3 regions of the Halomonas sp. KHS3 genome follow, and region 3 is predicted to be linked to each of the others. Evidence: predicted binding sites of a transcription regulator. Region 3 holds the regulator's gene; each other region holds the start of a gene.
What was found. The regulator PhoB, encoded in region 3, activates phosphate uptake and scavenging genes when phosphate is short. The targets are predictions, from matches to a motif close to TGTCATANNNNTGTCANA.
Positions count from the first base shown of each region.

Region 1: the regulator PhoB is predicted to act here: its motif matches at 1,993-2,010, upstream of RO22_RS08955 (DUF6482 family protein).
Region 2: the regulator PhoB is predicted to act here: its motif matches at 2,281-2,298, upstream of RO22_RS20055 (PstS family phosphate ABC transporter substrate-binding protein).

Region 1 is NZ_JWHY01000003.1:31,033-35,208, forward strand. Features, by position in the region: gene RO22_RS08945 (cryptochrome/photolyase family protein) at 1-1,181, shown strand, start outside; gene RO22_RS08950 (thiol-disulfide oxidoreductase DCC family protein) at 1,178-1,576, shown strand; gene RO22_RS08955 (DUF6482 family protein) at 1,592-1,894, opposite strand; gene RO22_RS08960 (hypothetical protein) at 2,092-2,385, opposite strand; gene dnaB (replicative DNA helicase) at 2,493-3,881, opposite strand; gene rplI (50S ribosomal protein L9) at 4,158-4,176, opposite strand, start outside.
Region 2 is NZ_JWHY01000010.1:166,153-170,328, reverse strand. Features, by position in the region: gene pstC (phosphate ABC transporter permease subunit PstC) at 1-1,111, opposite strand, end outside; gene RO22_RS20055 (PstS family phosphate ABC transporter substrate-binding protein) at 1,207-2,220, opposite strand; gene RO22_RS20050 (sulfite exporter TauE/SafE family protein) at 2,351-3,082, opposite strand; gene RO22_RS20045 (multidrug effflux MFS transporter) at 3,142-4,176, opposite strand, start outside.
Region 3 is NZ_JWHY01000001.1:347,706-351,881, reverse strand. Features, by position in the region: gene RO22_RS01675 (NAD(P)/FAD-dependent oxidoreductase) at 1-217, opposite strand, end outside; gene RO22_RS01670 (chorismate--pyruvate lyase family protein) at 355-930, shown strand; gene ubiA (4-hydroxybenzoate octaprenyltransferase) at 966-1,856, shown strand; gene phoB (phosphate regulon transcriptional regulator PhoB) at 1,982-2,671, shown strand; gene phoR (phosphate regulon sensor histidine kinase PhoR) at 2,674-3,960, shown strand.

The DNA.
Region 1 (4,176 bases), on a different contig from region 3:
ACTTTAGCCAATGGGCAAGCGGACGCAAACAGCTGCGCCTTGAGTACTTTTACCGAGAACAGCGCAAACGTACCGGGTACTTGATGGAGGGCGACGAGCCCGTTGGCGGCAAATGGAATTTTGACCACGACAATCGCCAGCCTATCAAAGCCAAACTGGATTTCCCTGAGCTACCTCAACATCGTCAGGATGCGATCACCCAAGAAGCGCTAAACGATGCCAAGCGCCATTTTGGCGACCATATGGGGTCTCTGGATAATTTCAACCTGCCTGTCACTCGTCGACAAGCGCTGGTGGATTTACACCATTTTATAGACCATGGATTGGCTGATTTTGGCCGCTATCAAGACGCAATCAGTGACTCTGCACCTTATTTGTATCACTCGCGCCTCTCAGCTGCGATGAACATCGGCCTGCTGTCGCCCCATGAAGTCTGCGAAGCCGCCGAGCAGCGTTACTATGGCGGTGACGTGTCGATCAACGCCGTGGAAGGGTTTATCCGCCAAATTCTTGGCTGGCGTGAGTATGTGCGAGGGCTCTACTGGACGCAGATGCCCAGCTACAAAGGGTCTAATCAGCTAGGTTTTGAGCGCGACCTGCCAGCGTTTTACTGGGACGCGGATACCGATATGCGCTGCTTGCAGCGCGCTATTCAGATGACCATCGACAATAGCTACGCCCACCATATTCAACGACTGATGGTGACAGGCAATTTCGCCTTACTATGCGGAGTTAAACCTGAGGCGCTATGCGACTGGTACTTAGCGGTTTATGCAGATGCCAGTGAGTGGGTAGAGCTGCCTAACACCCTAGGGATGGTGCTCCATGCCGACGGCGGCTTAATGGGCTCAAAGCCCTACTGTGCGTCGGGCAAGTATATCGACAAAATGTCCGACCATTGTCAGCACTGCCGTTACTCACCCAAGCAGGTCACGGGGCCAAAAGCCTGCCCTTTCAACAGCCTTTACTGGCACTTTCTCGAAACCAACGCTGAGCGCCTGAGTAAGACCCCTCGCATGAAGCTGATTTACGGCTCCCTCAACCGCATGGCCGACGAGAAGCGCGAGGCTATCCGCCAACAGGCTGAGCACTTTTTGGATCAATTGGAAACATCGCCTGGCTACGGGCAGCCCTGCCACACAGCAGGTTATTCGGCCAATACCAACCAGGAGTCACCATGAGCCGCTACACGCCACTACATGCTGCACCGCCAGTTACGCTATTTCACGATGGTCACTGCCCCTTTTGCCAACAGGAAGTCGCGTGGCTGGAAAAGCATCGCCATCGGGAACACATCGCGCTGATAGATATTCAGGCCCGTGATTTTAACGCTCAGGCGTATGGGCAAGAATTTAACGCCATGATGGGCCAGTTGCACCTGCGTGATAGTCAAGGGAGATGGTACATCGGCATGGATGCCAGCCGTGCCCTCTATGCAGTGTTGGGCTATCGGCGGCTGGTGAGGTTTTCGTGCTTACCGGGAGTACACGGCATAATGAATGCCGGTTACCGATTTTTTGCCCGTCGCCGAATTCGGCTTGGGCAGTGGTGGGAAAAGCGTCAGACTAAACGTTGATGGGTGAGAGCAGCGTTAAAAAACAAGCGGCATACGCGATGTGAGCGGCTCACTATAGTGCGCGTCGCGGCCTATCACTTCATCGTGGGGCACATGCTGTACTAGGTAAGCGCGATGAATCCCGGCGCGCTTGAGATCCATATAGGCATCATCTAGCGAGCGAAACAGCATTGGCTTGGTACGCTGCGTCAGCATATGACGCTCGCCTTCAACGTCTTCCAGCTCAACCTGATAAAAACGGCTGCCCGAATGGGTAATCACGCGAATTTCAAAATTGTCGTGATTGGCGACAAACTGCTTAAGATCCTTAAGTTCCATGGTTCCCTCCTATTATTTGGCTATTTCATACGTTATGTCAGACGGCATGTCATCAGGGCACAGCATGACTGTACCCCATGACACTTCTGTTGCCCCGTCATTGCAATGTAATGACAACAAGCAATAACTAGACATTAATAGCTAGGAGGTCAATAGTGCAAGAGAGTTCCTGACCGGAAGGTCAAGATATCAATTGATTATTGATATTCAGAGGGGTCGATCGCTTTGCCAAGCGAATTGCGGTCAATCCAGTTGCCGCCTTTAGTCTCTTTGTAGCGGAACACGACCTTATCTCCCACCGTCACAGGCAGCTCACCATCTTCAGTCTGGTAACTATACTTCTCGCCTGCGACCACTAAATGGTAGCGATAAAGATCCGGCATACCTAGCCACTCTTTAAAAGGGCCTTCGCGCTCTATCGCCTCTAGCTCACCGCGACCTTCTAACTTAGGAAGACGCTGCCGGTTACCGCGCCGAAATCCACCTGCCATTTGCTGCTCCCGTTTTTACATATCGTGGGTGAGGCATTATACGAACTCGCCCCCCATCCTCAAGCTACTTATCACTAGCCTGTCATCACAAACCAGTCATCATTAACTTAGTCGCCGAACGCTTGGCCGTAACTATCCGGGGCCAAATCCTCAAAGCGGGTATATTTGCCGATAAAGGCCATATGCACCGTGCCGATAGGACCATTACGCTGCTTACCGATAATTAACTCAGCAATCCCCTGATTGTCGGGATTATCTGGATTATAGACCTCATCGCGATAAACGAAGGCAATGACGTCGGCATCCTGCTCGATCGCACCAGATTCCCTCAGATCCGACATAACCGGGCGTTTGTTGGGGCGCTGCTCCAAGGAGCGGTTCAACTGAGAAAGAGCCACCACAGGGCAGTTAAACTCTTTCGCCAACCCCTTCAAGGAGCGCGAAATCTCGGAAATCTCACCGGTGCGGTTTTCGCTAAAGCCAGGGATCTGCATCAACTGAAGATAATCGATCATGACCAGTGCGATATTGCCATGTTCACGCACCACACGGCGCAACCTTGAGCGCATTTCGTTAGGCGACAAGGCCGCGGTGTCGTCGATAAACAGCTGTTTGTCTTTGAGCAGATTAACCGCTGAGGTTAAACGCGGCCAATCCTCGTCCTCCAGTTGCCCGGTACGCACACGGGTTTGATCGATTCGGCCCAGGGAAGACAGCATCCTCAGCATGAGCGACTCTGCGGGCATCTCCATGGAGAACACCATGACTGGCTTGTCGCTGGAAATCACCGCATGTTCAACCAGGTTCATAGCGAAGGTCGTTTTACCCATCGAGGGTCGACCGGCGATGACCACCATATCGGATGGCTGCAACCCGGTGGTCATTTCATCCAGATCACGAAAACCAGTGGAAAGCCCGGTCATTTCACCTTTCAGATTAAACAGCTCATCAATACGATCCACCGCCTTGGTCAATAGATCGCTCATGCCAATGGGGCCGCCCGTTTTGGGGCGCTCCTCGGCAATCTGGAACACTAACCGCTCGGCTTCGTTAAGCAATTCATCAGCCGGGCGCCCCTGGGGAGTAAAGGCACTATCGGCAATTTGATTAGCCGCACGGATCAGCTTGCGCAGCGTTGCCCGCTCACGCACGATATCAGCATAGGCGCGAATATTACTGGCAGAGGGCGTGTTACGAGCAAGCTCTGCCAAAAACGCCAGGCCGCCTACGGTATCCAAGTGATCACGCGCTTCCAGCGCTTCAGAAAGCGTCACCACATCCAGCGGCTGACCGGCTTCAGCCAGATGAATCATCACGTTGAACACCAAACGGTGCTCATAGCGGTAGAAGTCATCAGCGACCAACCGCTCTGAAACGTTATCCCAGGCCTGGTTGTCTAGCATGAGCCCGCCTAGTACCGACTGCTCCGCCTCTAATGAATGCGGCGGCAGTTTTAGCGCTGCCGTTTCTGTATCAGCAGAAGGCTGGTCCTGCATAGCGAGCTCCTTTAAACACTACTGCGTAGCCGGTGAAGATGCTTATCTTAGCCGCATGCGGTGCGACTACCAACATGATCAAGGCGTTGTCTTAAAATACCCAGCGGGGGATGGGCTGGATAGTTTTGGCAACGCCCAAAAAATAGCGAATATCCAGAACTAGCGGATACCCGGAAAAACAAAAGGCGCGGGAGAAACCCCGCGCCTTTTGAGGCAGCTGTATTAGCTGCCGTTAGTAACGACTTTACGTCGTTACTAACTTAACTACTCGCTCAATTACTCTGCAACTACCACT
Region 2 (4,176 bases), on a different contig from region 3:
CGCCGGTGAGCGCCGCCACGATACGCACAGTCACCGTGGTCATATCTTCCAGCGGATTAGCGGTTAAATTAGGCCGCATACCCGCCGCCATAACCACGATCATGGTTTCACCCATGGCACGAGACATACCCAAGAGCGACGCTGAGATAATCCCCGGCATGGCAGCGGGCACTACCACATCACGAATCGTTTCCCCTTTGGTCATACCGAGTGCCAGCGACCCCTGGCGCATGCTATCGGGCACCGAATTGATCACATCATCAGATAGCGATGAGATAAACGGAATGATCATAATACCCATCACAATGCCGGGTGCCAGCGCATTGTTATAAGACGCATCGAGCCCCAGAAAACCGGCAATATTGACAATGATCGGCGCCACGGTGATGGCGGCAAAAAAGCCATAAACGACGGTAGGAATACCTGCCAATACTTCTAACACCGGCTTGGCGACGGTACGCACTTTGCGCGGTGCAAATTCAGACATATAAATCGCTGAAAGCAAACCGATAGGCACCGCCACCAGCATAGCGATGGCGGTAATCATAAAGGTGCCAGCAAACAGCGGTACCGAGCCAAACTCAGCGCCGCTACCATCACCGCGACCCGCGGATGCTAAAAAGCTCGCGCCTGGATTCCAAGTGGTGCCGGTAATGAACTCCCAGAAGCTGTGCATTTGGAAAAAGCGCAGCGCCTCGGAAATAATCGAAATTAAAATACCAAAGGTCGTCAAAATGGAGATTAACGCTGCCCCAGCCAGGGTCATGCGAATGACCCGCTCAATGGCTTGACGGGCATGAAAATCGGGTTTTACTTGATTAAGACTCACCAGTAGCCCGATGGCTGCTATCACTAAGCTCGCCGCCAGCAGATAAAGCGTAGGAATGTCGGCGCCCATTAGAAGCAAAACGAAAGCGCCCAAGGCACTCACTACCACGGCTGGCCCGGCGGTGGAGAGTACTGTAAACCAAGCGTATTGGTCAGGCTGGGCGAACATCGCCGTACCCGCGCTACGTAACCGAGTGGCTTTTGAACGGCCAGCAAAAAAAGCCAGCAGCCCCAGCAGCAATAATGCACTGCAAAAAATCAGAAGAAGCTGGTTGGTCTGCATCGCATCTCTCTCACGTGGTCACCGGTTAAGAAACCTATCAACAATAACGGGTCGGCAGCTTGCGCTGCCGACCACTTTTAATCTGACCTACCAACTTACTTAAGAACGTCTGCTGTCATTGAAGTGCGATCTGCAACAGCCTGGCGCCACTCTTCGCGCTCTTCTTCTGGCAGAACGATCAAGCCGATATCACGCAAGTAGCCATCATCGCCAATCATCATTTCGCTCATAAACATATCGACGTAATCGTACATCGGCGGGACGTCTTCAGCGTGCTGGTTCTTCACGTAGAACCACAGTGAACGCGCGATAGGATAGTCACCGGAGCTGATCGCCTCAGCCTCAGGATCGACGCCATCAATACTGGCAGCGCTGATCGTGTCAGTATTCTCTTCAAGGAAAGAGTAGCCGAAGATACCAAAGGCACCGGTGTCTTCTGAAAGGCGCTGAACGATCAGGTTGTCGTTTTCACCGGCATCGATGTAAACACCGTCAGAACGAATATCGGTGTAGCCTTCATCGCCGTAAACATCCATACCCTCAGACGCAGATTCCATTACCAGCTCTTCAAAAGCATCGCGGGTACCCGAAGTTGTCGGCGGCCCATAAATGGAGATTTCACGGTCTGGCAGCGAAGAATCGATCTCGCTCCAGTTGGTGTAGGGGTTTTCAACTAACTCGCCATCAACCGGCACCATGGCAGCTACCGCCATGAAGATCTGTTCGCGGGTTAAAGCAATGTCATCGTTTTCGCTTGATTGACCCAATACGATGCCGTCAGAACCGATTTTAGCCTCGGTGATATCGGTAACGCCGTTCTCTTCACAACGCTCAAACTCAGACACTTTCATGCGACGAGAAGCGTTAGTAATGTCGGGTGTGCCTTCACCAACACCATTACAGAACAGACGCAAACCGCCGCCCGAACCAGTCGATTCAATAACAGGCGTCGGGTTACCAGTAGTCGCACCGAACTCTTCCGTTACGTAGCTGGCAAACGGGTAAACGGTACTGGAACCAACGATTCGGATTTGATCACGGGCTTGAGCAACACCGGCAACGCTCATTACAGCAGCCGCGATAACGGTGGTTTTTAGAATACGGTTCATGCGAAATACTCCTGTTCATGTAGGGATCTGGCCTTCGCAAGGCATACCTTGCACTGGTTCCATGACAACTTCATGACAGCGAGCAAAACGTAGAAAATTTTTCGTTACATAGAGGCAACCCGACCTTACATCACCACAAAAGTCCTAGCGCCGCGAGGGTGCATAACGCCAGCGAGGCACCTTGCAGCATGCGTCGGTCTAAACGGTGGGCTACGGTATCTGCCAAGGCGTTACCTATTAATACTGCAGGTAGGAAGGTAAGCGCGACCTGGAAATGCCAAAGCTGAATCTGGTCAGCCAAGGCAAGGGTGATTAAGGTCAATAGAGAGGTCAAAATGAAAAAGGCGGCTAGATTGCCGCGCACACGATCAGTGGGTAAGCCGTGCATCAGCAGCACGATGGGTGGGCCACCAATAGCCGCAACGGTGCCAAAAATGCCAGAGAGCACCCCAGCGCCAAACAGCGTTATTCGGTTTACCGGCAACTGAAAGCGGCACAAGGTGACGAGTACCGCAAACAGGACGATGACCGCAATCAGCTTTTCTAACACAGACATGGGGGCGGCGAGTAGCAGCCAAATACCCAGCGCATTGCCGGGAAGGCGCCCCACTAGCGCCATGCCAATGGAATCCAGGCGCACCTCGTGCCAGTAATGACGCACCATCATCAGGGAGACGGTAAATCCGAACAGTACCAGAGTGACCGGCACCAGACGAGGCTCTAGCATCAACAGTAGCGGTGCGCCAATAATGGCCAAACCAAAGCCGGTAGCGCGCTGCACAAAAGCACCCATTAACAGTACGGCGGAGCAAGCTAACCAAGTGCTCATCGGCATATTGACCCAAGCCAGCATGCTATCCATTCAACTTACCCATTCAAACTATCCATATGCTCTATCCATACGCCCTATCCATTTGAAAACTATTCATCCGCAGCAGGTGCTTTAGTCAGTTTGCGCACACCGATATTGCCTAGCAACGCAGCGCCCAGCATGGTGAGTACCATGGGCCAAAGATGCTCTACCTCGAACAGCCCTACCATCACTCCCGCGAGGGCGCCGCAGGTAAACTGGATCCCGCCCAGTAGCGCCGTTGCCGTGGCGCTGATATGGCCAAAATGATCCAGTAACGACGAGATCGCGTTGGGTGTAATCAGCCCGATCATACCGGTAAACAGCATAATCAACGGCACCACGATCACTAGCGACGCGATGTCCAGGGCGGTCACCGCTACCAACCCAAGCGCGGCCACCAGTTGTATAAGCAACCCTAAACGCAAATTCTGCTGAGGAGTGCGCTTGCGGAGCAGATGAATATTGACCCGATTAGAGAGCGCAATAACGACCACGTTGACCCCAAACACTAGCGGATAAGTGCCGGGCGAGAGGCCAAAATAGTCGAGATAAAGAAACGGCGAAGCGGTCACAAAGGCAAACAGGCCCGCAAAGGAAGCCGCTACCGCACAGATATAGCCCATGCCTTCACGATGCTTAAGCACGCTGGCGTAGTTGCGTATTACCTGCCGTGGTGAAGCTGCCGGCAGCGACATATCGCGGGTTTCAGGTAACCGCGTTCCTAGCAGCCAGAGCAAAAAGCCTGCGTAAACGGCTAAGAACACAAAAATCAGCCACCAGCCGGCCACGTGCAGTAGCAAACTGCCCACTGCAGGCGCCACCAGCGGCGCCAGCATCATAATCATTGCCATGGTGGACATCACTTTGGCGGCCTCACGCCCGCTAAAGCAGTCGCGCACAATCGCCGCCGAGTTGACCACGCAGGCCCCGCCTCCCAGCGCTTGAATAAACCGCCAAGCCAGCAGCGTGGGCAAACTGTTCGCCATCGTAATAGCAAGACTTGCCAGCATAAACACCACCAATCCGCCCAACAGCACAGGCTTTCTACCCATCCGATCCGAAAGCGGCCCAAAGCATAGCTGGCCCAATGCAAAGCCGAACAA
Region 3 (4,176 bases):
TGCGCTGGGCTAATTGTTCGGGCGCGAGGCCCTTGGCGAAGCCGGTGGAGAGCAACGGCTTGCTGTAATCATCGCCGCTGTCAGCGCTCACCAGCGTGATTGAGCGTTGGTCGCCCAATCGGCGCAACGCCCGGGCAAGGCCAACCCCTGCCATTCCAGTGCCAATAATCACTAGCGCAGCGTGAGAAGACGTTTTTTGTGTTTGGGTGGCGGGCATGCAGACACCAAAAAAGTTGCTAAATAAGATTGCGAAAAAAGAAGCGCTAAACCGAGTCGTTAAAAAAGTTGCTGAAACAAAAGCCTTTCAGTGCCCATGTTACACTAGCCAACCCGTTAATTGCCCTGGAGAACTCGGTGACGGCTGCTGCTTTTCGGCAAACTCCTCTATTTTCCCGCTGGCGCCCGATTGATGCGGCGCGCCCGGCGATGAGTGCTTCCTGGTGGCAGTGGGTTGCCTCCACCGACTCGTTAACCGCCCGCTTAATGGTCGCAGGTGGCGAGAAGCCGTTTCGAGTACGACTGCTGCGCCAGGGGGTTGGTTGGCCGCGCCAGGATGAGGCTCAGGCGCTGGGCATTGGTGCCAAGCGTTACGCCTGGCTGCGGGAAGTGGCGCTGTGCTTAGATGGAACGCCATGGGTGGTGGCGCGCTCGGTCGCCCCGCTCTCACAGGTAAAGGGCCAACGGCTAGAGTGCTTGGGCGAGCGCTCGCTAGGTAGTTGGCTATTTCGCCAGCCGGGTTTAGTGCGTGGGCCATTGGAAGTAACGACGCATTCCCCCCAGTTTGCTAGCGTCAACGGCATACAGGAAGGCTGTGCCTGGGGAAGGCGCTCTGTTTTTTATCACGGCTGTAAGCACGGCAGTCTGTCATTATTAGTGCAAGAGTATTTTTTGACGGCGATGGCGGATGATCTTGGCCTGCCTTCGCGCTAGGCTAGCGCCTGCATCTTATTCTTCGTGAGGTAAGCATGGATCGTTCACTGTTGCGGCCGAAGGGATGGGCTCGCGTGGCAGATTTTTTACAGCTGATGCGCTTGAATCGGCCGATAGGCACATGGCTTTTGATGTGGCCGACGCTGTGGGCATTATGGGTGGCTGCGGAAGGTGTACCAGGGCGAAATGTGCTGCTGATTTTTGTGGCCGGCGTTTATGTGATGCGCGCTGCGGGCTGCGTGGTCAATGACTATGCGGATCGCCACTTCGATGGGCATGTGAAACGCACAAAACAACGTCCGCTAGCGACGGGCCGTATCAGCGAAACCGAAGCTCAACTGCTGTTTATCGCCCTGGTGGCCGCTGCGTTTATTCTGGTATTACTGACCAACTGGTTTACGGTGCTGCTCTCGCTGGGCGGGGTGCTGCTGGCGATTATTTATCCGTTTATGAAGCGCTATACCCACTTTCCTCAGGTGGTGCTGGGCGCGGCTTTTTCCTGGGCAATTCCGATGGCTTTTGGCGCCGTGCTCGGCCACGTGCCGCTGGAAGCATGGCTGCTATTCTGCGCTAATGTGTGCTGGACAGTGGCCTACGATACCCAGTACGCCATGGTCGATCGCGACGACGATTTAAAAATTGGCATTAAATCGACGGCCGTGCTGTTTGGAAATGCGGATCGTTTGATTATCGGCTTACTCCAGCTAGCCACCCTGGGGTTGCTGGCTTGGGTAGGCTGGTGGGTTGGTTTAGGTGGTTTCTTCTGGTTAGGGCTAGCGGCAATGGCAGCGACTTTTCTGCATCAGCAGCGCTTAATTCGCGACCAGGAGCGGGATGCCTGCTTCCAGGCGTTTCTCAATAATCACTGGTCGGGACTGCTGATTTTTGCCGGTATCGCGCTAAGTTGGTGGCCTGCGGCTGGCTGATCGAGGCGATTGTCATGTAATTGTCATCAAGTCATGGTGTTATCGTCACTGACATGTCATTGATCTGTTTATCTTTGAACTGTTTTTCTTTGAACTAGTTTCTTTGAACACCGTGAGGCTCTGGTATGACCGCCAAGACCGTTCTGATTGTCGATGATGAGGCGTCGATTCGCGAGATGATCGCGGTAGCGCTGGAAATGGCTGACTATCGCGTGCTCGAAGCGGATAACGCCCAGGATGCCCATGCCATGGTGGTCGACCACCAACCCGATTTACTGCTGCTGGACTGGATGATGCCCGGCACTAGCGGTATTGAGCTGGCGAGACGCCTAAAGCGTGAAGAAACCACCGCTGAAATCCCGATTATTATGCTCACCGCGAAAGGCGAAGAGGATAATAAAATTCAAGGGCTTGAAGCCGGTGCCGATGACTATATCACCAAGCCTTTTTCACCCCGGGAATTGGTGGCACGGCTAAAAGCGGTGCTGCGCCGTGCGACGCCACGTGGCGTTGAAGACCCGATTGAGATTAACGGCCTGCTGCTTGATCCGGTGAGCCACCGGGTAAGTGCCCACGGCAAAGCGCTGGAAATGGGCCCCACCGAGTACCGTTTGCTGCAGTTTTTTATGACTCACCAAGAGCGCGCTTACACACGTAGCCAGCTGCTTGACCAAGTGTGGGGCGGCAATGTTTACGTTGAAGAGCGCACGGTCGATGTGCATATCCGCCGCTTGCGTAAAGCGCTGGGTGACGTGCATCAAAACCTGATCCAAACGGTTCGGGGTACCGGTTACCGTTTCTCTGCACGGGTGTAAATGTGCGTTTATGGAGTCGTGAGCTGTGGCGAATAGCGTGGCTGGCCACGCTGGGCACTTGCTTGGGCTGGCTGTTGGGCTCGGCTGGGCTGGGGCTCGCAGCAGGGCTTGCGGGATGCCTGTTTTACCACTTACGACAGTTACGCGAACTCTATTTGTGGCTCACCCTCCACCCTAACGATGAACCGCCTGCCGCTCGCGGGATGTGGGGCGAGCTATTCGATCGTTTATACCGCTATCAAAAAAGTCAGCGCATCACCCAAAGCCGTCTGCGGGCTACTTTGGCACGTATTCAAGAGTCGTCTGAAGCAATGCGTGATAGCGTGGTCATGCTTGATCGCCACGGTGATTTGGAGTGGTGGAACAGCGCCGCCACCGCCATGCTGGGGCTACAAACCGCCCATGATCGTGGTCAACACATTACCAACCTACTGCGCGACCCGGGCTTTATCAGCTATTTTAATTCGCGTAACTACAGTGAGCCGTTAACGCTCACCTCACCGATTGATGAACGGCGAATCCTGCAGTATCAAATTACCCTCTACGGTGACGACGAACGCTTAGTGATGGCTCGCGATATCACCCGCTTGCATCGTCTTGAGCAGATGCGGCGCGACTTTGTCGCCAACGTTTCCCATGAGTTACGTACGCCGCTGACCGTTCTCTCCGGCTATTTGGAAACCTACAGTGATATCTCCGACCAGCTTCCGCCGCGCTTGGGACGTAGTATTCAGCAAATGCAGGAACAGACCCAGCGGATGCAGAATCTGGTCAACGATTTATTGCTGCTCTCGCGTTTGGAAATTGACCAGGGCGGCCAAGATCATCATCCACTGCCACTCGAGCCTTTACTGCAAAGCGTTTGTGATGATGCGCTGGCCCTATCGCATCAACGTCATACCATTACCGTCGCCCTTGAGAGCGATGCCCGACTGTTAGGCAGTGAACAGGAGATTCGCAGCGCCGTCTCTAACCTTGCCTTTAATGCGGTTCGCTACACGCCTGCTGGCAGCCAAATCACCCTGCGCTGGAAAGCTAGCGCTACTGGTGGCGGCTATATCGATGTGGAAGATAACGGTGAAGGGATTGATCCCGTTCATATTCCCCGACTAACAGAACGCTTTTACCGGGTTGATAAGGGGCGCAGCACTGCGACTGGCGGCACAGGTTTAGGCTTGGCGATCGTTAAGCACGTGCTGTTGCGCCACGATGCGCAACTACAAATTGAGTCCCTTCCCGGCAAGGGTGCGTTGTTTCGCTGCGCCTTCCCCCCCTCGCGTCTTGTTTAATTTAGCAAGTCATTCCATCGCATAATATTTGTAACAATGTGCAATATTGGCATGCAAGGTTGGTAAAGCTTTACCCATGTGCCATTTTTACACAGCTCAAAGCGTTGTGTCGTGACTCAGTTGATGCCTTTTTGGCATAACTTATTTTTAAGTAAGAGTTTGATTTTGTTGTTTTTATTTATATTCTTCAGTTTTTTGGCATGCCTTCTGCAGAGT